DNA from 3 places in the Serratia sp. TSA_105.2 genome. Region 1 is predicted to be linked to each of the others. Evidence: predicted binding sites of a transcription regulator. Region 1 holds the regulator's gene; each other region holds the start of a gene.
The links. Region 1 encodes PurR, which represses purine synthesis genes. Its sites were predicted from a motif close to CANGCAAACGTTTGCNTG; they were not measured.
Positions count from the first base shown of each region.

Region 2: a site for PurR is predicted at 3,040-3,057, ahead of purL (phosphoribosylformylglycinamidine synthase). Genes of this name have one in related genera too.
Region 3: a site for PurR is predicted at 4,192-4,209, ahead of purT (formate-dependent phosphoribosylglycinamide formyltransferase). Genes of this name have one in related genera too.

Region 1 covers NZ_JBQZFT010000001.1:846,287-856,046, forward strand. Annotated here, with positions in the region: gene ACUTSC_RS03800 (Grx4 family monothiol glutaredoxin) at 1-189, opposite strand, end outside; gene ACUTSC_RS03805 (NlpC/P60 family protein) at 606-1,424, shown strand; gene sodB (superoxide dismutase [Fe]) at 1,624-2,202, shown strand; gene cydH (cytochrome bd-I oxidase subunit CydH) at 2,264-2,353, opposite strand; gene purR (HTH-type transcriptional repressor PurR) at 2,678-3,703, shown strand; gene punR (DNA-binding transcriptional activator PunR) at 3,700-4,644, opposite strand; gene punC (purine nucleoside transporter PunC) at 4,768-5,979, shown strand; gene cfa (cyclopropane fatty acyl phospholipid synthase) at 6,324-7,475, shown strand; gene ACUTSC_RS03840 (I78 family peptidase inhibitor) at 7,549-7,842, opposite strand; gene ACUTSC_RS03845 (riboflavin synthase) at 7,897-8,547, opposite strand; gene ACUTSC_RS03850 (MATE family efflux transporter) at 8,787-9,760, shown strand, end outside.
Region 2 covers NZ_JBQZFT010000008.1:66,317-76,076, reverse strand. Annotated here, with positions in the region: gene ACUTSC_RS20075 (DUF2157 domain-containing protein) at 1-789, opposite strand, end outside; gene tadA (tRNA adenosine(34) deaminase TadA) at 907-1,413, shown strand; gene mltF (membrane-bound lytic murein transglycosylase MltF) at 1,414-2,874, opposite strand; gene purL (phosphoribosylformylglycinamidine synthase) at 3,149-7,042, shown strand; gene ACUTSC_RS20055 (sensor histidine kinase) at 7,930-9,366, shown strand; gene qseG (two-component system QseEF-associated lipoprotein QseG) at 9,370-9,760, shown strand, end outside.
Region 3 covers NZ_JBQZFT010000012.1:51,927-61,686, forward strand. Annotated here, with positions in the region: gene ACUTSC_RS22600 (AarF/UbiB family protein) at 1-316, shown strand, start outside; gene ACUTSC_RS22605 (lipoprotein) at 469-1,032, shown strand; gene yebF (protein YebF) at 1,089-1,448, opposite strand; gene yqfB (N(4)-acetylcytidine aminohydrolase) at 1,519-1,827, opposite strand; gene ACUTSC_RS22620 (YebG family protein) at 1,867-2,190, opposite strand; gene dbpA (ATP-dependent RNA helicase DbpA) at 2,279-3,661, opposite strand; gene cspE (transcription antiterminator/RNA stability regulator CspE) at 3,809-4,018, opposite strand; gene purT (formate-dependent phosphoribosylglycinamide formyltransferase) at 4,265-5,443, shown strand; gene ACUTSC_RS22640 (YoaH family protein) at 5,478-5,723, opposite strand; gene ACUTSC_RS22645 (glycosyltransferase) at 5,794-6,795, opposite strand; gene pabB (aminodeoxychorismate synthase component 1) at 7,317-8,690, shown strand; gene ACUTSC_RS22655 (CoA pyrophosphatase) at 8,687-9,265, shown strand; gene sdaA (L-serine ammonia-lyase) at 9,712-9,760, shown strand, end outside.

The sequences.
Region 1 (9,760 bases):
TGGCAGCTCGGCGCGAATGTCCGGGTTTTGCAGAATGTCCACGTAGGCGAAACGTTCGCCGCAGGCGGACAGCGCTTGCACAGCCTGTGCGGAGAAGCCGCAGCTCGGCAGCTTTGGCGAACCTTTCATGTACAGCAGAATCGGGTTTTCAGCGATCTGATGCTGAATTTTTTCAAGTGTCGTCGTCATTTATTGCTTCCTCAAGCCACATTTCATGGCTACAACATGCATCACGCGGGCTATTGTAGCGGCTGGAACAGTCGCAAGAAAACGCCATCTTTTGCAAGGATATTCGCCCGCTACCGATCGCGTTTCACCGGCCACGTCATTCCGGTCAAAACATACGTTGAGAATAACATTTTTAATCCGACCATTTCACTAATATATTGCTTGGCGATGACGGCGGGGATTAATTATATCCACAGCCACCCGGCGGTGCTTTTTTATACACCAACGGACTGATTTTGAACCAAAAAAAATGTCATTAACGTTTTCTCACAATATGGATTATTATTTATGAGTTCTTCGCTGTTTTATATGGCGAAATTCGGGAATACTGTAACTCTTTCGATATCCGCTTCGGGGCCAAGGTTGGTGACGTCGACATGCGTTTAATTCTTACGCTCTTTGCGCTGCTGTTTACGCAGCTCTTCTTCAATTTGGCGCACGCTGCGCCACAGGCGCGTGTTGCCGCCGAGCAGCGTAAAAGCCATGCTAATGAAGCGCGGCCCGATGACCGCAGAAAAAAGAAAGCGGACAAAGCCGCTAAAAAAGCCAAAGTGACGGCCCCTGCGAAAAAAACCAGGGCCGCCAAGACGAAAAGCGAGAAAAGCGCGAAAAAGATCGCCAGCGCCAAACCCAAGGCCAAAGCGCAGAAAACCGCCAAGATTAAAGTCACCCCGCCGAAAAAGGGCTATAAAAAAGGCTATGGTCGCCACCGCGAAGCCGGTATGGCCACCGCCAAACTGGCGCGTGACGAAAAACCGTTAAAACTCAGCCCGGCGCACAAAAAACGCTACCAGCATGCCAAGCAGACCGCGATGGCCAAGCTGATGGGGCAGATGGGCAAACCTTACCGCTGGGGCGGCAGTTCGCCGCGCACCGGCTTCGACTGCAGCGGCCTTATCTATTACGCCTATAAAGACGTGGTGAAAATCAAAATGCCGCGCACCGCCAACGAAATGTATCACCTGCGCGACGCGGCGCCGATCAAGAAAAGCGAGCTGGAAAGCGGCGATCTGGTGTTCTTCCGCATCAACAACCGCGGCGTGGCGGACCATGTTGGCGTCTACCTCGGCAACGGCAAATTCATCCAGTCGCCGCGCACCGGCGAAGAGATCCGCATCAGCCAGCTCGACAACGACTATTGGCAGAACCACTACATCGGCGCACGCCGCGTAGTAACGCCGAAAACTATCCGTTAATTCCCTGCTCTGCGCGGTTGCGGTCCCGGTCGCAACCGCCTGCTCAAGCTCTCGCCCATCGCACCACCCCACGCGCATTTCTCGCTTTTCTTCCTGTTTTTTATGATGAAAATTGTTAAGATTGAAAGACCACAATAAAAAACGGCCCATATGACTCTCGCCCCGGCGGAAAGCGAATGGCGCTGTAAAGGAGGAAGCAATGTCGTTTGAATTACCTGCATTACCGTATGAGAAAAACGCGCTCGAGCCGCACATCTCCGCTGAGACCCTGGAATACCACTACGGCAAACACCACAATACCTACGTGGTTAACCTGAACAACCTGGTGAAAGGCAGCGAGTTCGAGGGCAAATCGCTCGAAGAGATCATCAAGACCTCTAACGGCGGCGTCTTCAACAATGCCGCGCAGGTGTGGAACCACACCTTCTACTGGCACTGCCTGTCGCCACAGGGCGGCGGTGAACCGCAGGGCGAACTGGCGGCGGCGATCGTCAAATCCTTCGGCTCCTTCGCTGCGTTCAAAGAGCAGTTCACCGATGCCGCAGTGAAAAACTTCGGCGCCGGCTGGACCTGGCTGGTGAAAAAACCAGACGGCGCGCTGGCGATCGTCAACACCTCCAACGCGGCCACCCCGCTGACCGGTGAAGACAAACCGCTGCTGACCGTTGACGTGTGGGAACACGCGTATTACATCGATTACCGCAATGCGCGTCCAAAATACCTGGAAAACTTCTGGGCGTTGGTCAACTGGACCTTCGCCGCGGAAAACCTGGCGTAAGCGCAGGTTCTGAGGTGATGAGGCGCAGCCAGGCTGCGCCTTTTTTATAACCGGGGGTAAATCAGTTCAACGCGGCAACGAAGCTGAAAGCGATAATGACCGCTAACGCGCAGACGGTGGTGAACAGCGACATCTTCAATTCGGTATCCATGACAACTCCTTTAAAATGGGCTTTCCTAAGGATAAAAGGCGCACAATTAGTACGTCAAATCATTTTCCCACAGTTCGCCGACAAAATCTTGTTATCATTTCCCGGTTTATAATCTCGATTACCTCTTCCACTTTTGTTCAATATGCGACAAAATTCGCAGTTCACAACTGCGTACCGGCATCCATGCCCCTCCTGATTAAGCGCTGAAGACTTCAACACACTAAAAACTCAGTTTTCGCTTCTCTGGAGAAGGATCTACGTAGGCAAACGATTAACATCACACTTACATGCTGTAAACATGTGAGTTCAGGAGTCATTCCTTACATGGCAACGATTAAAGATGTGGCCAAACGCGCGGGCGTTTCCACCACCACCGTTTCCCACGTCATCAATAAGACTCGTTTCGTCGCCGAAGAGACCAAAGCGGCCGTGTGGGCCGCCATCAAAGAACTGCACTACTCGCCGAGCGCCGTGGCGCGCAGCCTGAAAGTCAATCACACCAAGTCGATCGGCCTGCTGGCCACCTCGAGCGAAGCGCCCTACTTTGCCGAAGTGATCGAGGCGGTGGAAAACAGCTGCTACAGCAAGGGCTACACCCTGATCCTGTGCAACTCACACAATAATCTGGATAAGCAGCGCGCCTATCTGGCGATGCTGGCGCAAAAACGCGTCGACGGCCTGCTGGTCATGTGCTCCGAGTACCCCGATCAGCTGCTGGGCATGCTGGAAGACTACCGTAATATCCCGATGGTGGTGATGGACTGGGGCGCTGCGCGCGGCGACTTCACCGATACCATCATCGATAACGCGTTCGAAGGCGGCTATCTGGCCGGCCGTTACCTGATCGAGCGCGGCCACCGCGATATCGGCGCCATTCCGGGCCAGCTGTCGCGCAACACCGGCGGCGGCCGTCATCAGGGCTTTATGAAGGCGCTGCAGGAAGCGCATATCGACATCCGCGAAGAGTGGATCGTCCAGGGTGACTTTGAGCCGGAGTCCGGCTACAAGGCGATGCACCAAATCCTGTCGCAAAAACAGCGGCCGACCGCGGTATTCTGCGGCGGCGACATCATGGCGATGGGCGCCATCTGCGCGGCCGACGAGCTGGGGCTGCGGGTGCCACAGGATATTTCTGTGATCGGCTATGACAACGTGCGCAACGCCCGCTACTTCACCCCGGCGCTGACTACCATTCACCAGCCGAAAGAGCGTCTGGGCGAAATGGCCTTCACCATGCTGCTGGATCGCATTATCAGCAAACGCGAAGAGTCGCAGGTGATCGAAGTGCATCCGAAGCTGATCGAACGCCGCTCGGTCGCCGACGGCCCGTTCATCGACTACCGCCGCTAATCCCCCGCGCCGGAAGCCTGCGCGGCTTCCGGTTCCACCTCGCTCAGCCACTCCTGATTCAGCGTTTCCCCATCGCCCAGATACGCCAGCAGCCAGCTCATCGCCGGTGACGGTTTATCCTGCTGCCAGGTCAGGCAGCAAGGGCTGGCAGGAAACGGCTGCTGCAGCTGCAACGCCTTCAACTCACCGCGCTGCACCCGCGGCAGCGCCCGATGCGCCGGCATCATGCCGACGCACAGCCCGGCGCACAAACAGTCGAGCGCCGAAGTCCAGTCCGGCACCACCAGCCGCCGCTGGTTATCCAGCGTCCAGGTGACGCGCTTGGGCAGATTGCGCGAGGTGTCCTCCAGGCAAAGCGAAGGGTACGGCCGCAGCTGATCGTCATTCAGCGGCCCCGTCAACTGCGCCAGCGGATGTTGCGGGCTGACCACGCACAGCCAGTTCATATAACCCATGTCGCGGAAGGCGAAACCGCCGCCGACCGGCACCGCACGGGTGGCGCCGATCGCCATATCCGCCCTGCCGTCCACCAAGGCATCCCACACGCCGTTGAACACCTCGGGTTGCAGCATCAATTCGACGTCGGGGAAATGACGGTAGAAATCCAACACCAGCTGACGGCTGCGCTGCGGTTTGACGATGATGTCGACCGCGATATTCAGCTGGCCGCGCCATCCGTTGGCCACCTGCTGACAGTGGCGGCGGGTGTCGAGCATTTTTTTGATAACAACTCGCGCATCCTTGATAAACAGCGCGCCGGCCGGCGTCAACTCCACGTCGCGGTGGCGCCGCTCAAACAGCGGCACCGCCAGCCATTGCTCCAGCTGCCGTACGGTATAGCTCACCGCCGACGGCACCCGGTGCAGCTCCTGCGCCGCCGCGCTGAAACTGCCGGTACGCGCCACTGCGTCGACCACTTCAAGAGAATATTCAGACCACATCGCTTTGCCTTCAATTTTTTTAACAGCACTTTGCAAATATTACCGTTTCACAAGCAGAGATCCAGCCGGATACACTGGCCGGCGCTAAAAACCTGCGACACTAAAATATTAACGAGAAATACCATGCGAAATTCCTTTGGCTTTATGTTCTACCTCGCCGGCCTGAGCATGCTGGGTTATCTGGCGACCGATATGTACCTCCCCGCCTTCGGCGCCATGCGGGAGGAACTGCAAATTTCCGCCGGCGCGGTGAGCGCCAGCCTGAGCATCTTCCTGGCCGGCTTCGCCTTCGCGCAGCTGCTGTGGGGGCCGCTCTCCGACCGTCTGGGCCGCAAACCGGTATTATTGATCGGCCTGACGCTGTTCGGCCTCGGCTGCCTGGGCATGCTGTGGGTAGAGAACGCCGTGCAGCTCTGGATCCTGCGCTTTATTCAGGCCGTCGGCGTCTGTTCCGCCGCCGCCATCTGGCAAGCGCTGGTGGTCGACCGCTATCGCGAAGGCCAGGCCAATCGCGTATTCGCCACCATCATGCCGCTGGTCGCGCTGTCTCCGGCGCTGGCGCCGCTGCTGGGCGCCTGGCTGTTGAACCACGCCAGCTGGCGTGCAATCTTCGCCGTGCTGCTGGCCATCACCGTACTGTTGCTGCTGCCGACGCTGATGCTCAAAGAGCGTGCCAAAACGCAGCCCACCGCCGAGGCGCCAAAAAACGGCGTCAGCTTCTGGCGACTGTTGAAATCCCCGGTGTTCAGCGGCAACGTCGCCATGTACGCCGCCTGCTCGGCAGGCTTCTTCGCCTGGCTGACCGGCTCGCCGTTCATCCTCGGTGATATGGGCTATGGCCCGAGCGACATCGGTCTGAGCTATGTGCCGCAGACGCTGGCTTTCCTGCTGGGGGGCTATGGCTGCCGTGCCGCGCTGAAGCGCATCAATGGCAAAACCCTGCTGCCGTGGCTGCTGGTAGCTTATGGTGTCAGCATGGTGGCGCTGTATCTGGTGGCGACCCTGACCGCACCGACGCTCACCACGCTGCTGATCCCGTTCTGCGTGATGGCGCTGGTCAACGGCGCCGGCTATCCGATCATGGTGGCTAATGCGCTGATGCCGTTCCCGGAAAGCAGCGGCAAGGCCGCCGCGCTGCAAAATACGCTGCAGCTGGGGCTGTGCTTTGTGGCGAGCATGCTGGTGTCGGCGTTCATTGCCCAGCCGCTGTTGGCGACGGTGACGGTAATGGTATCGACGGTGATCCTGGCCGCGCTGGGGTATTTCCTGCAGCGGGGAAAAGCAGTTGACGCGCAGCAAAAGGCGCAGCGGGAACATGCTAACTCAGCGTCATAATTACCAAGTTTAATAATCACTTAAAGAATATGCGTGCCGAGTGCGATTTACAGTTGAGTCAACGTCTCGGCACGCCTATACTCAAAAACAACCTTGTAAAGTAACACCTTATAATCTCTATATCTCAATTAGCACTTGTGTACGCGCTTTGCGTCACACTCTTTTTTTAAGGATGCGTTTATCCCGCGCCGTTCGCGCCGGGTCGTTTCTTTAAATTTCCTCTGTTCATAGTCGGATATCAGACGCCGCGGGCCTATTTTCCGCCGGTAAACGTATGCACCCGCAGAAATTGTCTAAGCTGTTTCCTAACGGGTCATCAGTCAGAAGAAGGTGATGGAGAAGCTATGAGTTCATCGTGTATAGAAGATCTGAGCATCCAGGACAATCAGTGGTACCGTATCGCGCACGAAATGCTCGGTCTGGCCGGCATTGAAATCAACGGATCGCGCCCTTTCGATATTCAGGTTAAAAATCCCGATTTCTTTAAACGCGTCCTGCAGCAAGGGTCGCTGGGCCTGGGCGAAAGCTACATGGACGGTTGGTGGGAGTGCGAACGGCTGGATATGTTCTTCCAGCGCGTGGTCAGCGCCGGGCTGGAGAAGAAACTCCCCCACCACCTGAAAGATACCCTGCGTATCGCCGCCGCGCGCCTGACCAACCTGCAATCGAAAAAGCGCGCCTGGATCGTCGGCAAAGAACATTACGATCTCGGCAACGATCTGTTTACCCTGATGCTCGATCCTTACATGCAATATTCCTGCGGCTACTGGAAAGACGCCACCACGCTGGAGGAAGCGCAGGAAGCGAAGCTGCGGATGATCTGCGAAAAACTGCAGCTGCAGCCAGGTATGCGCCTGCTGGACATCGGCTGCGGCTGGGGCGGTCTTTCCGCCTATGCGGCGAAGCATTACGGCGTGTCAGTGGTCGGCGTAACCATTTCTGCCGAACAGCAGAAGCTGGCTCAGGCGCGCTGCGCCGGGCTGGATGTGCAGATCCTGCTGCAGGATTACCGCGATCTGCATCAGCAGTTCGACCGCATCGTGTCCGTCGGTATGTTCGAGCACGTCGGGCCGAAAAACTACCGCACCTATTTCAACGTGGTAGAGCGCAATCTGGCGCCGCACGGCCTGTTCCTGCTGCACACCATCGGCTCCAACAAAACCGACATGAACGTCGATCCGTGGATCAACAAGTACATTTTCCCGAACGGCTGCCTGCCTTCAGTGAGCCATATCGCCGAAGCCAGCGAGGGCCATTTCGTGATGGAAGACTGGCACAACATCGGTGCCGACTACGATCGCACGCTGATGGCCTGGTTCGAACGCTTCAAACAGGCGTGGCCACAGCTTGCCCCGCGCTATTCCGAACGCTTCGAGCGGATGTTCAGCTACTACCTGAACGCCTGCGCCGGCGCCTTCCGGGCGCGCGATCTGCAGCTGTGGCAGGTGGTGTTCAGCCCGAAAGGCGTTGAAGGCGGCATTCGCGTCGCGCGCTGAACGTTTCCCCCAATGAAAAAGCCCCGGCAACATCATCGCCGGGGCTTTTTTTTGCTCTTTCGGACCCTGCGGGTTAACCGCAGTAAACGCGAATGATTTTATCGTTGCTATCGCCGAGGAAGTTCAGGCGGCGCAGGTTGAAATCCATGGTGACGGCAGAGTTGTACGGAATGGCGCGCACCTTGGCGTCGATCCGCACGCCTTCCAGCGAGGTCATCGGCTTACCGACGAAGTTTTGATACTGCGAAGCACCGCAGGTATCGTCCGCATCGGCCATTTGCGCGCCGGCGCCCTGCTCAGGTGAGCTGCTGCAGGCGCTCAGCGCCAGCAACGCGGTTAACAACAACGTTTTCCCATAAAACTTCACGCGTTTCTCCTCTCTGCTTATGATTCGATACCGGCGGCAACGCCGGAATCGCTGTCAGTCTTTGTGCGCCGGCGCCATCGCCGCCGCCAGCGTCGCTTCCCGGTTGGCCAGCACGCGCTCGACGGTGTCCACCACCGCCTGCGTTTGCGGATCGATTTCGATGTTCACCTTGTCACCCAGGCGTTTCTTACCCAGCGTGGTGCGATCCAGCGTTTCCGGGATCAGGTGCACACAGAAACGGTTATTCACCACTTCGCCGATGGTCAGGCTAATGCCGTCGATGCCGATGAAACCTTTGTGCAGCACATATTTCATCAATTCCGCATTCGGCATGCGCAGCCATACCTGGCGATTATTTTCCGAGGTATAAATCTTGGCCACTTCCGCCGTGCAGATAATATGGCCGGACATCAAATGGCCGCCAATTTCGTCATTGAACTTTGCCGCGCGCTCGATATTGACGATGTCGCCCAGCGCCAGGTCGCCGAGGTTGGTCAGGCGCAACGTTTCCTTGATCAAATCGAAGCTGACGCGGTTGCCTTCCACCGCGGTCACGGTCAGGCAGCAGCCGTTATGGGCCACCGACGCGCCCAGCTCCAGCCCCGGCAACAGCTCGGCAGGCATCTCGATCACGTGGGTGCGGAAATTGGGTTTCTCATCAATGGCGACCAGCGGCGCGGTGCCTTGTACGATACCGGTGAACATATGTGCCTCTTCTTGCTAAATAGGTTAAAACGCTCCCGGCAGTTTGCCCCAGTTGGCGCTGAAAACCAAATCCGCGTAGGCAAAAAACGCGGGCCTGCGCATTTAATAACTATTTATCTGCGGCGTTTGCTTAACGACGCCGAGCAGGTACAATCTTTTTGACAAAATTCCGCTATTTTAATTGTTGTCCTCTCGCGACAGCCCTCCCTCCCACATATATAAATAGAAAAGGTGTATGCGTGCAGAAGTACTTAATTGAAGCGCGTAGTTTATTGGCTCTCGCTATCCCGGTCATCATCGCGCAAATATCGCAAACCGCCATGGGCGTGGTGGATACCATCATGGCCGGCGCCTATAGCGCCACCGACATGGCGGCGGTTGCGGTCGGCACCTCCATCTGGCTGCCGGCCATCCTGTTCGGCCACGGCCTGCTGCTGGCGCTGACCCCGGTTATCGCCCAGCTTAACGGCGCCGGGCGGCGCGATCGCATCGCTCACCAGGTGCGTCAGGGTTTTTGGCTGGCTTCCGGCGTGTCGGTGCTGCTGATCGTGGTGCTGTATAACTGCAAGTTCGTCATCGACATGATGCACAACATCGATCCGCAGCTGGCGGATAAAGCCGTCGGTTATCTGCACGCCATCATGTGGGGAGCGCCGGGTTACCTGTTCTTCCAGGTGATGCGCAACCAGTGCGAAGGCCTGTCCAAAACCAAGCCCGGCATGGTGATCGGCTTCCTCGGTCTGCTGGTGAATATCCCGATCAACTACATCTTCATCTACGGCAAGTTCGGCATGCCGGAGCTGGGCGGCGTCGGCTGTGGCGTCGCCACCGGCAGCGTCTACTGGCTCATGTTCCTGATGATGCGCTGGTACGTGAAGCGCGCACCCTCGCAGCGCGACATCAAACGCCAAACCGGTGATCTCGGCCGCCCGGACTGGGCGGCGCTGAAGCGCCTGATCGGCATCGGCATGCCGGTGGCGCTGGCGCTGTTCTTCGAAGTCACCCTGTTCGCCGTGGTGGCTCTGCTGGTTTCGCCGCTGGGGATCGTTGCGGTCGCCGGCCACCAGATCGCGCTTAACTTCAGCGCGCTGATGTTCGTGCTGCCGCTGTCGCTGGGCGTCGGCGCCACCATCCGCGTCGGTTACCGTCTGGGGGAAGGTTCGGTCGAAGGCGCGCGCGTCGCCGCCTACTCCGCCATCGGCGTCGGCGTCAC
Region 2 (9,760 bases), on a different contig from region 1:
CTCAATCTGGCGCGCGCGGTACCAGCTGTCGAGATCGCCGTAGTTGCCGAAGATAGACAGCAGCCACAGGGCGATAAACAGGTACAGCAGGCCCATCGCCAGCGACACCCGCTGCAGGCCGCGTTGCGCCAACAGCGGCCGCAGCAGCAACGCGGCGGCGATCAGCACCGCACCAAAGGCGATAAAGCGAATCGGGTAGCTCATGCCGAGCCAGTAGGCGCCCCAGCCGGACAGGTAGCCGGTCTCGGCGCCGAAGGCGTTGCCGAGCGACAGCAGGGCGAACCACCACACCAGCCCGGAGCGGCTGAACCAGCCGATCGCGCCGTACAGCAGCGCGGCGACCAGCAGCAGCACGGAAACCCGGCCGCTGCCGTTATCCAGCCAGACCCCCAGCTGCCATAAGGCGCAGGCGGTAAGCAACACGGCGACAAACAGCGCCGCCTCATTGCCGTAGCGTTTTTCCGGGTGCCGTTGGCGGCGGCGCAGCGCCCAGACGTAGGCCAGCGCCGCCAACACCCCGGCGATCGCCATGCATACCGGCGCGTCGAGGCGGAACAGTTCGCTCAGCCATTCAAGCAGTGCGCTGTCGGCGAACAGGCTGGTGACGGCGATCAGCAACGAGGCCAGCGCGGCGATAAACGCATAGCGCGCCAGCCGCCGCCAGTCGAAAGGCTGCACGTCCACATGCAGCAGCAACTGCTGCCGTTGCTCGGGCGTCAAGGCGCCTTCCCCAACCCAGCCGTCCAGCGCCTTGCGCACCACGACCGCGTTCTTTTTACTGAGTTTCATGCTTCTTGTCCCTGAATCACACGCTGATTCGGCCAGTATAGCCATTGGCGGGTGGCTACGACAAAGGGAGGCTAGTGTGTATAATGCCCGCCGCAAAAGCGCACGAGGAATTATGCGATGACTGAATATAACGATGAGTACTGGATGCGTCAGGCATTGCAGCTGGCCCTGCGCGCGCAGGAAGAGGGCGAGGTGCCGGTGGGTGCGCTGCTGGTGCTGGACAATCAGGTCATCGGCGAGGGCTGGAACCGCCCGATCGGCCGACACGATCCTACCGCACACGCCGAGATCATGGCGCTGCGCCAGGGCGGCGCGGTGCTGCAAAACTACCGTTTGCTGAACGCCACGCTGTACGTCACGCTGGAGCCCTGCGTGATGTGCGCCGGTGCGATGGTGCACAGCCGCATCCGTCGGCTGGTGTATGGCGCCGCCGACGAGAAAACCGGCGCGGCCGGTTCACTGGTGGATATTCTTCGCCATCCGGGCATGAACCATCAGGTGGAGATCGTCTCGGGCGTGCTGGCGGACGAATGCGCCGCCACCCTGAGCAATTTCTTCCGTCTGCGCCGTGAACAGAAAAAAGCGCTCAGGCTGGCGCAGCGGGCGGCGGAGAAGCCGGAATAATCAGTGGTTGAGCGCCAATTCCGGCATCACCGCCGGGTAGCCTTTCCCCAACGCCTCCTGCTCGGCGGCCGCTTGCGCCGCCTTTCTCTCTTTTTCCTGCAGATAGCCCACCAGGCTGACCTGGTAGCGGCGGATGTTCTCTACATAGTTGTAGGCTTCACGCCCGCGCGCATAGCCGTAGGTCAACTGCGGATAGTAGCGCTTTTGGCTGAGCATCGGCAGGCGCTGTTTGACGTCGACCCAGCTGTCCGGATTGCCTTTTTGCGTCTTGGTCAGCTTGCGCGCGTCCAGCATGTGGCCCCAGCCCATGTTGTAGGCCGCCAGCGAGAACCAGATGCGCTCGTCTTCCGGCACGCTGTCCGGCACCTTGGCCATTAGCCGCTGCAGGTAGAGCGCGCCGCCCTGAATGCTCTCTTCCGGATCGAGGCGGTCGTTGACCCCCAGGCCGTCGGCGGTGGCGCGGGTCAGCATCATCAGGCCGCGCACGCCGGTGGGTGAGGTGGCCTGCGGATTCCAGTGCGATTCCTGATAGGCGATGGCCGCCAGCAGCTTCCAGTCGATCTCGTTGGCGTGCTTCTCGAACAGCGGGCGGAAGTTGGGCAGCACCGAGTCGATGGCCGACAGGAAGGTTTTGGTGTCCACATAGTCGAAGCTGCCGACGTGGCCGAGGTATTTCTCTTCGAGCCGCGCCAGGGTGCCGTCGTCCACCATCTGGCTGTAGAAGTCCAGCATCGCCGCGTACAGGCTGTCGTCGCCGTCGCGTTTCAGATACCAGGTGACCGGTTCTTCGTCGGTGACGTCGAACGCCACCGCCAGCTGCGGATGGATGCGCTGCAGCAGCGCGATGGTGACCGAATCGCCGAGGGTGTAGTCCAGCTTGCCGTCGGCCACCCGCTCCAGCAGCTCTTTGGAGGTGAGATCGCTGGAGGACTCCCAGGCGAGATCCGGGTATTTATCCTGTTTGAGCTGCTTTAGCGTGCTGACGTGCGCGGAACCGGAGGCGACCGCCAGCTTGCCTTTAATGTCGGCGAAGCCTTTTGGCCGCGGGGTGCCCAGCCGGTACACCAGCTGTTGGGAAACGGAGTAGTAGGCGGGGCCGGTGCGCGCGCGGCTGAGGCGCTCCTGATTGTAGATAAGGCCCGCCGCCAGCAGGTCGGCGTCGTCGTCGTCCAGATCGTCGAACAGGTCATTGATGTTCTGATGGGGGATCACCACCAGCTTCACCCCGAGGTAGTTGGCGAAGCGCTTGGCCAGTTCGTAGTCGAGCCCACCCGGCCCTTGCTTGGTGTTGAAATAGGTCAGCGGGGAGTTCAGCGTGCTGATACGCAACTCGCCGCGGGAAATGATCTCCTGGAGTTGCCCGCCCTGGCCGCTGCGCCAGGTGATATTGGGCCACAGGGCGAGAGCCAGAAGCAGGGTGACAACGCCGATGAGGATGTAGTTTATTTTAAGACGTTTCAAATAGTTATCCAGTGGTGGCACAGGTACGCCGGCGACGATAACCGCGAATTTTCTCATGGTTAAATCACCAGTGCGGGGGCATTTTGCGCAACAAAACGCCAGTGTGCAACTTTATTGACACGTTATGACAATTCGACGGTACGGCACGCTTTTATCAATAATCCCTACGCAAACGGTTTCGTCGGCGGCGAGGATTCTCTATAATGACGCGCGTTTTCCCCTGTTGCGCCCAATGAAGCGTCTTATCCGTCGCTTCGAAGACGAGAGAACTTTGATTATGGAAATTCTGCGTGGTTCGCCCGCTTTATCGGCTTTTCGCATTACCAAACTGCTGTCCCGCTGCCAGGACGCTCACCTGCCCGTCAGTGATATCTACGCCGAGTACGTCCACTTTGCCGATGTTAGCGCACCGCTCAGTGCCGAAGAACACGCCAAACTTCAACGGCTGCTCAAGTACGGTCCTTCTCTCGCCGAACACGCTCCCGAAGGCCGGTTGCTGCTGGTTACGCCGCGTCCGGGCACCATTTCTCCCTGGTCTTCCAAAGCCACCGACATCGCCCACAACTGCGGTTTGCAACAGGTGCTGCGGTTGGAACGCGGCCTGGCGTTCTACGTCAATGCGCCCGAGCTGACGGAAACCCAGTGGCGCCAGCTTGCCGCGCTGCTGCACGATCGCATGATGGAAACCGTCTTCAGCGAGCTGCAACAGGCCGAACAGCTGTTCGCGCACCATCAGCCGGCGCCGTATCAGTCGATCGACGTGCTGGGCGCAGGGCGCACTGCGCTGGAGCAGGCTAATGTCCGGCTCGGCCTGGCGCTGGCGCAGGACGAGATCGACTACCTGCTGAATGCCTTTACCGATTTGGGGCGCAACCCGACGGATATCGAACTTTATATGTTCGCGCAGGCCAACTCAGAGCACTGCCGCCACAAGATTTTCAACGCCGATTGGATCATCGACGGCGAACAGCAGCCTAAATCGCTGTTCAAAATGATCAAGAACACCTATGAGCAGACGCCGGACTACGTGCTGTCGGCGTATAAAGACAACGCCGCGGTGATGGAAGGCTCGCAGGTCGGCCGCTTCTTCGCTGCGCCGGACAACGGCAAGTACGATTACCATCAGGAAGAAGCGCACATCCTGATGAAGGTGGAAACCCACAACCACCCGACGGCGATCTCGCCGTGGCCGGGCGCCGCGACCGGCTCCGGCGGTGAGATCCGCGACGAGGGGGCTACCGGCCGCGGCGCCAAGCCGAAGGCCGGCCTGGTGGGCTTCTCGGTGTCCAACCTGCGCATTCCCGGCTTTGAACAGCCGTGGGAGCAGGATTTCGGCAAGCCGGAACGTATCGTCACCGCGCTGGATATTATGACCGAAGGCCCGCTGGGCGGCGCGGCGTTCAACAACGAATTCGGTCGTCCTGCGCTGCTGGGCTACTTCCGTACCTATGAAGAGCGCGTCAACAGCCACAACGGCGTCGAGCTGCGCGGCTACCACAAACCGATCATGCTGGCGGGCGGCATCGGCAACATCCGCGCCGATCACGTGCAGAAAGGGGAAATCACCGTCGGCGCCAAGCTGGTGGTGCTGGGCGGCCCGGCGATGAATATCGGCCTGGGCGGCGGCGCGGCCTCGTCGATGGCGTCAGGCCAGTCCGATGCCGATCTGGACTTCGCTTCGGTGCAGCGCGACAACCCGGAAATGGAGCGCCGCTGTCAGGAAGTGATCGACCGCTGTTGGCAGTTGGGCGACCAGAACCCGATCCTGTTTATCCATGACGTCGGCGCCGGCGGCCTGTCCAACGCCATGCCGGAGCTGGTAAGCGACGGCGGCCGCGGCGGCCGCTTCGAGCTGCGCGATATCCTCAACGACGAGCCGGGCATGAGCCCGCTGGAAGTGTGGTGCAACGAATCGCAGGAACGTTACGTGATGGCGATCGCCCCGGCGCAGATGGCGCAGTTCGACGAGATCTGCCGCCGCGAGCGCGCACCTTATGCGGTGATCGGCGAAGCGACCGAAGAACAGCACCTGACGCTGAACGACCGCCACTTCGACAACCAGCCGATCGACATGCCGCTGGACGTGCTGCTCGGCAAGACGCCGAAAATGACCCGCGACGTTACCCGCCTGCAGGCGCATGGCGAGGCGGTGCAGCGTGAGAACATCACGCTGGCCGACGCGGTGAAACGCGTGCTGCATCTGCCGGCCGTTGCGGAGAAAACCTTCCTGATCACCATCGGCGATCGCACCGTTACCGGCATGGTGGCGCGTGACCAGATGGTCGGCCCGTGGCAGATCCCGGTTGCCGACTGCGCGGTCACCACCGCCAGCCTGGACAGCTACTACGGCGAAGCGATGTCGCTCGGCGAACGTGCGCCGGTGGCGCTGCTGGACTTCGCCGCTTCCGGTCGCCTGGCGGTCGGGGAAGCGCTGACCAACCTGGCCGCCACCGAGATAGGCAGCCTGAAGCGCGTGAAGCTGTCCGCCAACTGGATGGCCGCCGCCGGCCACCCGGGTGAAGACGCCGGCCTGTACGAAGCGGTGAAAGCGGTGGGCGAAGAGCTGTGCCCGGCGCTGGGCATCACCATCCCGGTGGGCAAAGACTCCATGTCGATGAAAACCCGCTGGCAGGAAGGCAACGAACAGCGCGAAATGACGTCGCCGCTGTCGCTGGTCATCACCGCCTTCGCCCGCGTGGAGGACGTGCGCCACACCGTGACGCCGCAGCTGCGCACCGATAAGGGCGACAGCGCGCTGCTGTTGATCGACCTGGGCAACGGCCATAACGCGCTGGGTGCCACCGCGCTGGCGCAGGTTTATCGCCAACTGGGCGACAAACCGGCCGACGTGCGCAACGTTGCGCAGCTGGCGGGCTTCTTCAACGCCATGCAGCAGCTGGTGGCCGATCAAGCGCTGCTGGCTTACCACGACCGCGCCGACGGCGGCCTGCTGGTGACGCTGGCGGAGATGGCCTTCGCCGGTCACTGCGGCGTGGACGTCAATCTCGACGGCCTCGGCGACGATGCGCTGGCGGTGCTGTTCAACGAAGAGCTGGGCGCGGTGATCCAGGTGAGCGCCGAACGTCTCGACGACGTGAAGCAGGCGTTTGCTCAGCACGGACTGACCGACAACGTGCATCACATCGGCAGCGTGCAGGCCGGCGATCGTTTCGTCATCACCCAACACGGCAAGGCGCTGTACAGCGAAAGCCGCAATACGCTGCGCACCTGGTGGGCGGAAACCACCTGGCAGATGCAGCGCCTGCGCGACAACCCGGCGTGCGCCGATCAGGAGCATCAGGCCAAGCAGGATGAACAAGATCCCGGCCTGAACGTGAAGTTGACCTTTGCACCGGAGGAAGACATCGCCGCGCCGTACATCGCCAAGGGCGCTCGCCCGAAAGTGGCGGTGCTGCGCGAGCAGGGGGTGAACTCCCACGTTGAAATGGCGGCGGCGTTCCATCGCGCCGGCTTTGACGCGGTGGACGTGCACATGAGCGATCTGCTGGCGGGGCGCCGCGATCTGCAGGACTTCCATACGCTGGTGGCCTGCGGCGGTTTCTCTTACGGCGACGTCCTGGGCGCCGGCGAAGGTTGGGCGAAGTCTATTCTGTTCAACGAGCGGGTGCGCGACGAGTTCGAAGCATTCTTCCTCCGTCCGCAGACGCTGGCGCTGGGCGTGTGCAACGGTTGTCAGATGATGTCCAACCTGCGCGAGCTGATCCCGGGCGCAGAACACTGGCCGCGCTTTGTGCGCAACCTGTCGGATCGTTTCGAGGCGCGCTTCAGCCTGGTGGAAGTGGCGGCCAGCCCGTCGCTGTTCCTGCAAGGCATGGCCGGTTCGCGTATGCCGATCGCCGTTTCCCACGGTGAAGGGCATGTCGAAGTGCGCGATGCGGCGCATCTGGCGGCGCTGGAAAGCCACGGTTTGGTGGCGCTGCGTTTCGTCAACAACGCCGGTCAGGTGACGGAAGCTTACCCGGCTAACCCGAACGGTTCGCCGAACGGCATTACCGCCGTGACCAGCGCCAGCGGGCGTGCCACGGTGATGATGCCGCACCCGGAACGCGTGTTCCGCACGGTCAGCAACTCCTGGCACCCGGAAGAGTGGGGCGAGGACAGCCCGTGGATGCGCATGTTCCGCAACGCCCGTAAGCAACTGGGCTAAAAACGGCCACCACCGTACAGAGGGCGCAAGCAATTGCGCCCTTTTTTATGGCCGGCGCTCGGCGATTGGCGGCAGTGTCTGCATTTTGCGACAGGCGCTATTTTCTCTGTCGCTAAATGGAGACATTTAACTGTTTGATTTTATTGGTGGTAATCGGGTTTGGCTTTAATTGTCTGCATTTGGCGACAGCACGGCGTTTTTTTCATCGCTCATCAGTGTGTAATGGGTGAGGTAATTTGCTGGTGTAATTTTATTTTTAAATAAAATCAACAAGTTGCAATTTATATTGCAAAGTTGGCACGCAACGTGCATCATTCTCGGCGGCTGCTCATTCACCTTTTTATGACGGCGCCGTAATTAGACGGCAAATCGCCTCATAAGCCTCCGAATGATGCCAAAGAAATGGTGCCTATCGTCCAACCAAACCGATAACAGACCGTGCAAGCGGCTTTATCAAGCATCGGGCGACACGTGGAGTGAGGCACCGCCTGTATCCTACTGTGATGAAGGGTTCATCAATCCTGGATACTTACGGATGCTATTCGTCCTGTTCGATGCCAGCCGCTGCGCTACATCACCCTGGGGACGAGGTTCAAGGGCATCCACACTTTCCTTGCGTTGGGGCAAGTTTCTTGCCCCGATGTCATTTCTCAACGCTGCGCTTATCCCTGTTTCGTTGCCTATGCCCTCGAACGCAGATGCTATCCCCACACTCACGTTTTCGCACCGGTTTATTTTACCGGGGCCGTATGCCGTCGACAGGCCAGGCCTATGGGCGCGGTTCACCGATCCCGTAGCTTTTCCCTTACGCATTCAGGATTCTCCCTTGCCGGGCTTTTCTCTTTCCGGCGAGTCAGTTAGCATCGTGACAGAGCTGAGAGAATGAGATGATTTCGTTGAAAAGATGGCGTTTATTCCCCCGTTCGCTGCGACAATTGGTGCTGCTGGCCTTCCTGTTGGTGCTGCTGCCGCTGTTGGTGCTGGCCTATCAGGCCTACCAGAGTCTGGATCACCTCAGCGCGCAGGCGGCGGACATCAACCGCACCACGCTGGTGGACGCGCGGCGCAGCGAGGCGATGACCAGCGTGGCGTTGGAAATGGAGCGCAGCTATCGTCAGTACTGCGTGCTGGTTGATCCTACGCTGCAAAAACTGTATCAGAACCAGCGCAAGCAGTATTCGCAGATGCTGGACGCCCACGCGCCGATTCTGCCGGACGAGCGTTACTACCAAACGCTACGCCAGTTGCTGACCCAACTGGCGGCGATCAAATGCCATAACAGCGGGCCGGACCAAGAGGCTTCCGCCTTGCTCGAGTCGTTCTCCCGTTCCAATGCAGAAATGGTGCAGGCCACGCGCGCGGTGGTGTTCTCGCGCGGTCAGCAGCTGCAACAGGCCATCGCCGAACGGGGCCAGTTCTTCGGCTGGCAGGCGCTGCTGCTGTTCCTGGTCAGCGTGCTGCTGGTGGTGCTGTTTACCCGCATGATCATCGGGCCGGTCAAGGCCGTGGAGCGGATGATCAACCGTCTGGGGGAAGGGCGCGCGCTGGGCAGCACCGCATCGTTCAAAGGGCCGCGCGAGCTGCGTTCGCTGGCGCAGCGCATCATCTGGCTGAGCGAGCGGCTGGCGTGGCTGGAGTCGCAGCGCCACGAGTTCCTGCGCCATATTTCGCACGAGCTGAAAACGCCGCTGGCCAGCATGCGTGAAGGCACCGAACTGCTGGCCGACGAGGTAGCGGGGCCGCTGACGTCCGATCAGAAAGAGGTGGTGGCGATCCTCGACAACAGCAGCCGTCATCTGCAGCAGCTGATCGAACAGCTGTTGGATTACAACCGCAAACTGGCCGATGGCCCGGCGGAACACGAGAACGTCGAGCTGCGCGAAATGGTCGATTTGGTGGTCGCCGCGCACAGTTTGCCGGCGCGGGCGAAGATGATTTCCACCGAAATTACGCTGGAGGCGGAAATCTGCTGGGCAGAGCCTACGCTATTAATGCGCGTGCTGGATAATCTCTACTCCAATGCGGTGCACTACGGCAAGGAATCCGGTAACATTTGGATCCGCAGCCGTCAGGTTGGACAACGGGTGCAAATCGACGTCGCCAATACCGGCACGCCGATCCCCGAGGCTGAAAGAGCCATGATTTTCGAGCCTTTTTTCCAGGGTAGTCACCAGCGAAAAGGGGCGGTAAAAGGAAGCGGACTGGGGTTGAGCATCGCTCAGGACTGTATCCGTCGCATGCGCGGTGAGCTGCAACTGGCGACGGTCGCCGGTGCAGACGTCTGCTTCCGCATTGAACTGCCGTTAACCGCCGAGAATGAATAAATAATGTACACATGGTCTAAACGCCTTCGTCTTGCACAGACCGAACGTTCACCGCGTGCCCCGCACAGAGCGCCGCTCGGCAAACGCCCGATCAGCTGGTTGGGCGCCGTCTTCTTTATGCCGCTGTTGCTGGCAGGCTGCGTCGATCGCGCCGTCAGCGGCGGCCTGAACCCTCAGCAGCAAGAGGCGATCCCGGATGCCAAGGTGATCGATTACCGTACCGCGGCTTGCGATACCCTGTGGCAGTTGGACGACAAGGACGCGGTGGATAACGCGCTCTACTGGCTGCGCGCGATGGACTGCGCCGACCGTATCGGCTCGACCCAGGCGCGCGCGCTGGCGAAAACGGTGCCTGGCGACAGCTGGTCCGGCGTTTTCAAACAGAGCATCCTGC
Region 3 (9,760 bases), on a different contig from region 1:
GTTGGCCCTGGGCGGGGAAGCGCTCGACGCCGGAGAGGAGCTGCCGCAAACCCTGCGGCTATTGGTTCGCCGCCTAAAACGCGGGCGGCTCAATGCCGATATCAACGTCAGTAATCTTGGCCAGTTGAGCAAAGCGCTGGAACGCGCCGCCGTTACCCTGGCTATCGCCATCGTCACCGCCGCTTTTGCCCTGGGGCTGGCGCCTTATCTGATGCATTCGTCGCTGCGGCTGTGGGGCATTCCGCTGTTCCCGCTGTTGGGGGGCGCAGCCTGCCTGGCCGGCGTGGTGCTCTTGGCGCTGCGATTGCGGCGCTGACGCTTTCGGCGTTATCCGATAGGTGTCGCCCGCTTTTGCGCGCACTATCCTCTGCACATCGCCTTCTGCCGTTTTCACGCGCAGGTGGAACGTTTATAATGATTAATCAATTATCTGCAGCACTTTTCGCCAGCAGTCGCAATGAGGCATTAATGAAGAAGATCCTGATGGGCGCAGCCGCCCTGCTGTTCGCCGGCGTATTGGCCGGTTGCAATCAACTGACCCAGTACACTCTGAGCGAGCAGGAAGTGAATGATTACCTGCAAAAACACAACGACTATCAGAAGCAGATCGGCGTGCCCGGCCTGGTGGACGCCAACATCGTGCTGACGCAGCTGCAAAGCCAGATCGGCCGCAGCGAGCCGGGTAAAGTCACCCTTTCCGGCGACGCCAAGGTCAACATCACGTCGATTCTCGGCCCGCAGGCGGCGGATCTGAAACTGACGCTGAAAGCGCAGCCGGTGTACGACCGTGCACAGGGCGCCATTTATCTGAAAGACATGGAACTGACCGATTACAGCGTGCAGCCGGAAAAAATGCAGACGGTGATGAAAGCGCTGACGCCATATCTGAACCAGTCGCTGAAGTCTTATTTCGACCAAAAGCCGGCTTATGTGCTGAATCCTGACAACAGCAAAACCGAAGCGCTGGCGAAAAAACTGGCGAAGGGATTGGAAGTGAAACCGGGTGAGTTGGTGATACCGTTTAGCGACTGACCGCGTCTTGATGCATCAAGCCCGCCGCCAGGCGGGCTTTTTATTGCGGAAAACGATTACTGCGGCGCGCTGTAGGCGATCTCGCCGGTGTTGCAGTTGAGCGTCACATTGTAGGTTTTATCCACTTTGGTGCCACGCACCGTCAGCGGCACCTGCCATACCTGCTCCTTGCCGGTGATGGCATCCGGGCTGACCCAGGCGATCGGGGTAGCGGTGCCCAGCAGTTTTTTGTCCGCCTCCCAGCGCGTAATGCGATTCTGCAAGAAATCACGCTTGACCTGGGCGGCGATATCCGCCGGCTGCAGACCGGCACACTGCCCCACCTTGGCGGTGCGTTGCTCTTGATCCTGCGCCCACACCGCAGTCGATGCTCCCATCATGGCCAACAAGGCGATAGCCAAACCCGTTTTTTTCATATGTCCTCCCGTTGTGATTAGCGCTATCCGGGCGCCCATCCCTGGCTCACAACAGGGTTTCGGCAAAGAGTTACCGTTTGACGAACTCGATGACAAACAGCGCATCCAGGCCCGGATAGATTTCCTTGATCACCTGCTTCAGCTCGCCCAGCGACATGTTCTCCTGCTGTGCGTGGCGCTCGGTCAGCGCATCCAGGCGCACCGGCGTTACCGACAGCACTTCGATAAAGCAGAAAAACACGCCGTCTTCATTGCGGCTTACGCGCAATACCTCGCCCGGTTCGAAGTGCGACTCACTGGCATCCCGAATGGTGATGGTTTTGCGCCCGGCCAGAATGTCTTGCTCAAAGCGGCTGAAGAAAGTTATTTCACGGCTCATTTTAGATCCTTTTTCATCACAACACCGCAACATAAGTCATTATGCCGCTTGCTTTTCTGACGTAGATCCCTCTTTTGAGTTAGAGACCGTTTTTTTCGCTTTCGCTTCCGTCGGTTTTTTGCCGGTTTCCGCCGGCGATGCGCCGCGCAGAATCAGGCCCAGCGCATCCTTATTCTCTGCCAGGAAGAAGCTCAGCCCTTCGCGCTGTTCATCGTCCAGGTTCAGCGGCGCCTGTTGCAGCCACTCTCCGAGGTTATCCGCCAAATCCAGCATTTTGTCGTAGGCGTCGGCTTCTTTCTTGCTCGCGAAAGTCATTTTTTCCTCACCGTTTCTCACCACCACATATTTAACTTCAACCGCCATGCGTGCGTCCTCAAATACTCAAATACCTGTAAATACATACAGTATAAATAGATAATGGCGGGAAGGCAAACCGCCGCCCGCCTTCGGCTTATTTCAGCAGCCGCACCTTGCAGCTCTTGCCTTTGATTTTGCCCTGCTGCAGCTGCTGCAGCGCCTTGCGCGCGCTGGCTTTACGGATCGCGACGTAGGCGTGCACCGGGAACATGTCGATCTTGCCCACTTCCGCCGCCGTCAGCCCGGCATCGCCGGTCAGCGCGCCAAGGATATCGCCGGGGCGGATCTTCGCCTTGCGGCCGCCGTCGATGCACAGCGTTACCATCTCCGCCTCCAGCGAGCCGTTGGCGGCCCCGCTCAACTCGGACACCGGCGCCCAATCTACGGCCATCTGCAGGTAGTCTTCAATCGCATGCGCCCGCGCCATTTCCTGCGGCGTGCACAGGCTGATCGCCAGCCCGCTCATGCCGGCGCGCCCGGTACGACCGATACGGTGCACATGCACTTCGGGATCGAACGCCAGTTCGTAGTTAACCACCAGCTCCAGTTCTTTGATGTCCAGCCCGCGAGCGGCGACGTCGGTCGCCACCAACACCCGGCAACTGCGGTTGGCGAAGCGCACCAACACCTGGTCGCGATCGCGCTGCTCCAGATCGCCATGCAGCGCCAGTGCGCTGATGCCGCGGGCCTCCAGGGCCTCAAGCACCGTTTGACAATCGCGTTTGGTATTGCAGAACACCACGCAGGACGCGGGTTGATGATAACGAATGGCCGACACCAGCAGCGCCGGGCGCTGATCGCGCGTGGTTTCATAGAAGCGTTGTTCGATGGCGGTCTGCGCTTCGTCATCGTCCACTTCGACGCTCAGCGGCTGGCGCTGAACGCGATCGCTGATGCGTTCGATGCCCGCCGGGTAGGTGGCGGAAAACAGCAGCGTCTGACGCTGCGGCGGCGTGTAGCTGATCACATCGTCGATGTCGTCGGCGAAGCCCATGTCCAGCATGCGATCGGCCTCATCCAGCACCAGCACCTTCAGCTCGTCCAGCAGCAGCGTTTTCTTGCGCAGATGCTCCTGAATGCGTCCCGGCGTCCCCACCACGATATGTGGCGCGTGCACCAGCGAATCGAGCTGTGGCCCCATCGGTTGGCCGCCGCACAGCGTCAGGATTTTGATGTTTTGCGTGAAACGCGCCAGGCGACGCAGCTCTTTGCTCACCTGATCGGCCAACTCACGGGTGGGACAGAGCACCAGCGCCTGCGTGGCGACCTGAGCAACGACGATGTTATTCAGCAGACCAATGCCGAATGCCGCCGTTTTACCACTGCCGGTTTTCGCCTTGGCGCGCACGTCTCTCCCTTGCAGGATGGCGGGCAACGCGGCGGCCTGCACCGGCGTCATTTTGGCGTACCCCAGTTCGTTGAGGTTAGCCAACTGTTCGGCTGGCAGAGGCAGGGAAGAAAAAGAAACTGTGCTCACGGCGATAACTCTTATATGACGAATGGAATGGCGGCGCGCCCGCAGGTTGGCGCCGAATCAGCGCTAAATGATAACAGAGATGGGCGGCGTTACGGGGTGCGAGCATAAAAAAACCCGCCGGCGGCGGGTTTCTCGGCGGCTTAGTCGTTAAATAGCAACGACGTTGGCTGCGGCAGGGCCACGTTGGCTGTCCTGGATGGAGAACTCAACCTGCTGGCCTTCAGCCAGGGTCTTGAAACCATCGCTAACGATAGCGGAAAAATGAACGAAAACGTCTTTAGAACCGTCGGCAGGCGTGATAAAGCCGAAGCCTTTGCTTTCGTTGAACCATTTTACGTGACCAGTGATCTTGCTCATTTGTGTTTCCTTTACTTGATAAACCTGCCTTGACGGCACGAGACGCGAAAACCTTGCTATATGTAGGCCTTCTTTCGCCGTCGCTTATTAACGCACAATCGCCCATACAGGGCAAATATTTCTGCTTGTTATAAAAACAGTAAGTTAGCAACAAACTTGGCGCGGCGGCTGTGCACGCAATCGTTTTCGTATATACTGCCCGCCGATCATCAATCCGCTTACTTTCACCGATCCAGGTACGAAACTATGTTAACGATTGGAACTGCCCTGCGCCCTTCCGCCACCCGCGTTATGTTGCTCGGCTCCGGGGAGCTGGGTAAAGAAGTCGCCATTGAATGCCAGCGCCTCGGCCTGGAAGTGATCGCCGTCGATCGCTACCCCGACGCCCCCGCCATGCATGTGGCGCACCGCAGCCACGTCATCAATATGCTGGACGGTGACGCGCTGAAAGCCGTGATCGAACAAGAGCGGCCGGACTATATCGTTCCCGAAATCGAAGCGATCGCTACCGCCATGCTGGTCGAACTTGAACGCCAGGGCCACCGCGTAGTGCCCTGCGCCGAAGCCACGCGCCTGACCATGAACCGTGAAGGCATCCGCCGTCTGGCGGCGGAAGAGCTTGACCTGCCCACCTCCAGCTACCGCTTTGCCGACAGCGAGGCAACTTTCCGGCTGGCGGTCGAGCACATCGGCTACCCGTGCATCGTCAAACCGGTGATGAGTTCTTCCGGCAAAGGACAGAGCCTGATCCGCTCGCCTGAGCAACTGCAAAGCGCCTGGGATTACGCGCAACAGGGCGGACGCGCCGGCGGCGGCCGGGTGATCGTCGAAGGGCTGGTAAGGTTTGATTTTGAAATTACGTTGCTGACCATCAGCGCCGTGGACGGCGTGCATTTCTGCGAGCCGATCGGCCATCGTCAGGAGGATGGGGACTATCGCGAATCCTGGCAGCCGCAACTGATGTCGGCGACGGCGTTGAGCCGTGCTCAGACTATCGCGGAGAAGGTGGTGAAAGCCCTGGGCGGTTTCGGCCTGTTCGGCGTGGAGCTGTTCGTCTGTGGCGACGAAGTGATCTTCAGCGAGGTGTCACCGCGCCCGCACGATACCGGCATGGTCACGTTGATCTCACAGGATCTGTCCGAGTTCGCTCTGCACGTTCGCGCATTTCTCGGGTTGCCGATCGGCGCCATCCGTCAGTTCGGCCCTTCCGCTTCGGCGGTGATCCTGCCACAGCTCACCAGCAGCGATGTGCGCTTCAGCGGCCTGGGAAACGCGCTGCGCGGGCACAACCAGCTGCGCCTGTTCGGCAAACCGGAGATCGCCGGGCAGCGTCGCCTGGGCGTAGCGCTGGCGACGGCGAGCACGACGGAACAGGCGGTGGAGCAAGCGAAACAAGCCGCCGCCGCCGTGGCGGTCAACGGCTGATACTCACGGGGCCGCTTACGCGGCCCCGATAACGTCAATAGTCTTCGTCATCTTCAGCATCGTCATCCCGCGACGCCTCCGGTGCGGCCTCATGCTGCTCGTCTTCATCATCCTCATCGAACAGTACCGCAACCTGAGCGCCCTGATGCTTCTCGCGAATTTCCTGCGCAACGCGAGCAATGGCTTCACCGCTGCTCATGCCCTGCTCCATCAGTTGATGGATACGATCCGCCGCTTCCTGCTGCTCCGCGTGACTCAGTAATGGCATACCTGCATGCATGTGTCGTTCTCTCCGGCAAAAGGGAGAAGGAGTATACGCGCTAACGCGGCGGATCCCAACGTCTTGTGCCTCAGACCGGTTGCGAGCAGCCGCTATCGCTGCGCCACTGCTTCAGCCGATGCCGCCACAGCATGACGTGCCACCCCTGTTTCAGGCCGCGCGCATTGGCGAACATCGCTCTGTCGATGCCTCGCTGATAGAACTCTTCGGTGATTTGACTCTGGGCAGCCGGATCCGGCTCACGACGAATGCTGTGGCAAATGCCCAGCGCTTCGCGGGTGATTTGCCAATGGAAAGCCGGGCGAATGGCGACAGTGCCCGCATAGCGCCGGTTGAGCCGCTCCAACATTTCGACGATTTTCATATAGTGGCGTTGATAATCCACGTTCGCCTTGCCGGTGCGACGACGGTTGCTGATCGACTTGTCGTGTACCCGTTGGCGGTACAGCGGCGTACTTAAATATTTGACCCGTTGGGCATTAAACATGACTTCCGTCGTCCAGGGAATATCCTGATGATGTAATCCCGGCTCGAAATAAAGCCGATGCTGGCGAATAAAGTCGAGGCGATATATTGCCAGCCATACAACGTGAATAAACTTTCGCGATTTCAGCGCACGTTCAAACCACTGTACGCCGGTGATAACGTCGGTGGTCTGTAAGCGACCCTGTGGAAAAATCGGCTGCAATTCGTCTTGGCGGGTGAAATAGCGCTCGCCATTGCATTGCATTACGTCTAATTGGTGGTGCTCCGCCTGTTCCAACAGCGTGGAATACATGTCCGGCGCCAGCAAATCGTCGGCATCGGGAAACGCCACGTATTTGCCCCGGGCAACGGCGAGCCCGGCATTACGCGCGTTAGAAACGCCGGCGTTAGCCTGATCGATCACACGAATATGCGGATGCACCGCCGCGTAACGGTGCGCTATCTCCCCCGAACCGTCGGTGGAACCATCGTTGACGATGATCACCTCCAACCGTTGCTCGCGCTGGGCCAGCAGCGAAGCCAGGAAAGGCTCCAATAACTCCCCCGCATTGTGCATCGGGACGATCACGCTCAGCATTAACGACATAGGCAGCTCTTCAATGATAATGTAACAAAATAATAATTTTATTTTTCTAAAAGACTCATTCGGTTCGGCGCACGCTTGAAATAGGCGTGAAACCTCTAAATTGCCGCAGTGGCAATGGGGCCGAACCTGGCTTTCTTTTTCAAACCAGCGCCGGAAAAGCGCTGAGTAATTAATCCATTAATTCCAAAGGGCGGCGACGCTGGCTAAAATCAGGCAACGCCACGCCGCTCCCGCATCTAATAACAAGCAGAAATAATAAATTTATGAAATCAACGAATCTTTTTTATATCTCTCGGGTCTTGCGCCCTCGATAAATAGGTTTCCAGTGCATTTGACGTTAAATTTTTAACATATCGAAGTATAATCAATGGCGCAAAAAATGCCTTATTTCAGGTTTATTGAACTGCCGTTTATGTGAACTGTGCTTCATGTCGCGCATGGCAAAACATGCATGACGTGACCGTCTATGGCACACTAGCTGCCAGATATCGCCGTCCTCACAGCCAGGTTTATTGACGTTCATGAGCGTAACCGCCCCAAACATAAAATCTTTGCCCTACAGCCGCGATGCCCTGATGACGCTCTTCGCCCCGCTTTCAGCGCAGCCCTGGGCGATGCTGCTGCATTCGGGCTTCGCCGACCATTCGCATAACCGCTTCGACATCTTGGTCGCGCAGCCGCGCGTTACGCTCACCACTCAGGGTGCCAGCACGAAAATCGAAAGTGACGGCGTCACTATTCAGTCGCAGGAAGATCCGTTCTCCCTGCTGCAGCAACAATTGTCGGCGCAAGGCTGGCAGCCGGCGTTTAACCCAGATCTGCCGTTTCAGGGCGGTGCCCTGGGGCTGTTCGGCTACGATCTCGGGCGCCGGGTGGAAACCTTGCCGCAGTTGGCCGAAGCCGACCTCGCTTTGCCGGACATGGCGGTCGGCATTTATGACTGGGCAGCGATCGCCGACCACCATTTGCAGACCCTGACGCTGATCAGCTATGGCGACGTAGAACAGCGCTGGCGTTGGCTCAATAGCCAAACCGCGCCGACGGAACGCCCTTTCACGCTGCTGAGCGACTGGCGTGCCAATATGAGCCGGCGGCAATACGGCGAGAAGTTCCAACGTATTCAGCACTACCTGCGCAGCGGCGACTGTTACCAGATTAATCTGGCACAGCGATTCTCCGCCGACTACCAGGGGGACGAATGGCAGGCGTTTTGCCGATTGAGCGCCAGCAACCGCGCGCCGTTCTCGGCCTTCCTGCGGCTGCCGCACAACAGCGTGCTGAGCGTCTCTCCCGAGCGCTTCCTCTGGCTGGAGCAGCAGCGTATCCAAACCCGCCCGATCAAGGGCACGCTGCCGCGGCTGGCGGACGCAGAACAAGACGCCGCACAGGCTCGCCGTTTAGCCGATTCGCCCAAGGACCGCGCTGAAAATCTGATGATCGTCGATCTGCTGCGCAACGATATCGGCCGCGTCGCCCAACCTGGCAGCGTACGGGTGCCGGAACTGTTTGCCGTGGAGCCGTTTCCCGCCGTGCATCACCTGGTGAGCACCATCACCGCGACCCTGCCGGCGTATACCTCGGCGGCCGAACTGCTGCGCGCCTGCTTCCCCGGTGGGTCGATCACCGGCGCGCCCAAGGTGCGAGCGATGGAAATCATCGAAGAGCTGGAGCCGCAGCGCCGCAATGCCTATTGCGGCAGCATCGGATACCTGAGCGCCTGCGGCACGATGGACACCAATATCACCATCCGCACGCTCGTCACCGAAAACGGCCGCATCCACTGCTCCGCCGGCGGCGGCATCGTGGCGGACAGCCAGGAGCAGGCGGAATACCAGGAAACCTTCGACAAGGTTGGTCGTATTTTGCCGCAGCTTGGGGAGTATGCCCTGTCGTGATCCCATCAAACTCGCCGGCCTCGCTGCACGCCTTTATCAGCCGTTTTCAACTGCAGCTGCCGCAGGCGGCGCAGATCTCGCACAATGTGCGCCCGGCGGCGGTGCTGATCCCAATCGTCTGCCGAGCCGAGCCGACGCTGCTGTTGACCCGCCGCGCCGACTCGCTGCGCAAACATGCCGGTCAAGTGGCCTTCCCCGGCGGTAAAACCGATGCCGAAGACGGATCGGCGATCGTCACGGCGCTGCGAGAAGCACAGGAAGAGGTGGCGATACCGCCGCAAGCGGTGACCGTTCTCGGCCAAATGGCGCCGCTCGACAGCAGCACCGGATTTCAGGTTACCCCTATCGTCGGCCTCATCCCGCCGGACGTGCAGTTCCGCGCCAATGAGGGCGAAGTGGCGGACGTGTTCGAGATGCCCCTGCGGGAAGCGCTGACCCTGTCGCGTTACTACCCGCTGGATATTCATCGCGCCGGCCATACGCACCGCATTTACCTCTCCTGGTATCACAGCCAGTTTATCTGGGGGCTGACCGCCGCCATCATTCGCCGCCTGGCGCAGCAGGTCAGTATTTAACCCGTATTGCGTGATCTGACTCGCAATCTGGCATGGCCGTCGGCGTCCGCTGCAGGTAAAGCGATCGAAATCACTTCATTTGTTCGCTTTTTCAACTACCGTTCCGGTTGAATGGTTTTAAAAAAACTGTAAACCCTCTCTTAAACCTTACGAAATACCTGTAAAATACCACCGTCCGAGATAAACCACTGTAGAAACAGGGATTAAGCCGGCGGCGTTCAGCACGGAAGGCTGGCGCGATTACCGTTAATGGAACTTGGGCGAAAGCGGATACCCCGCTTAAGGGTTCACCCCGGGTAATCAGTAAAAAAAGCGACACCACGGATTATTTAATTTCATGCGAAAAAGGCAGCCGAACCCGCACGGCCCTTTTACAATATCGCTGTTCCCTGCGCGGTTTTTAACCGCTGCAGCCATAACAATACGTCTCTTTAAGGAGTTTTAGCGTGATTAGCGTTTTCGACATGTTTAAGATCGGCATCGGCCCGTCCAGCT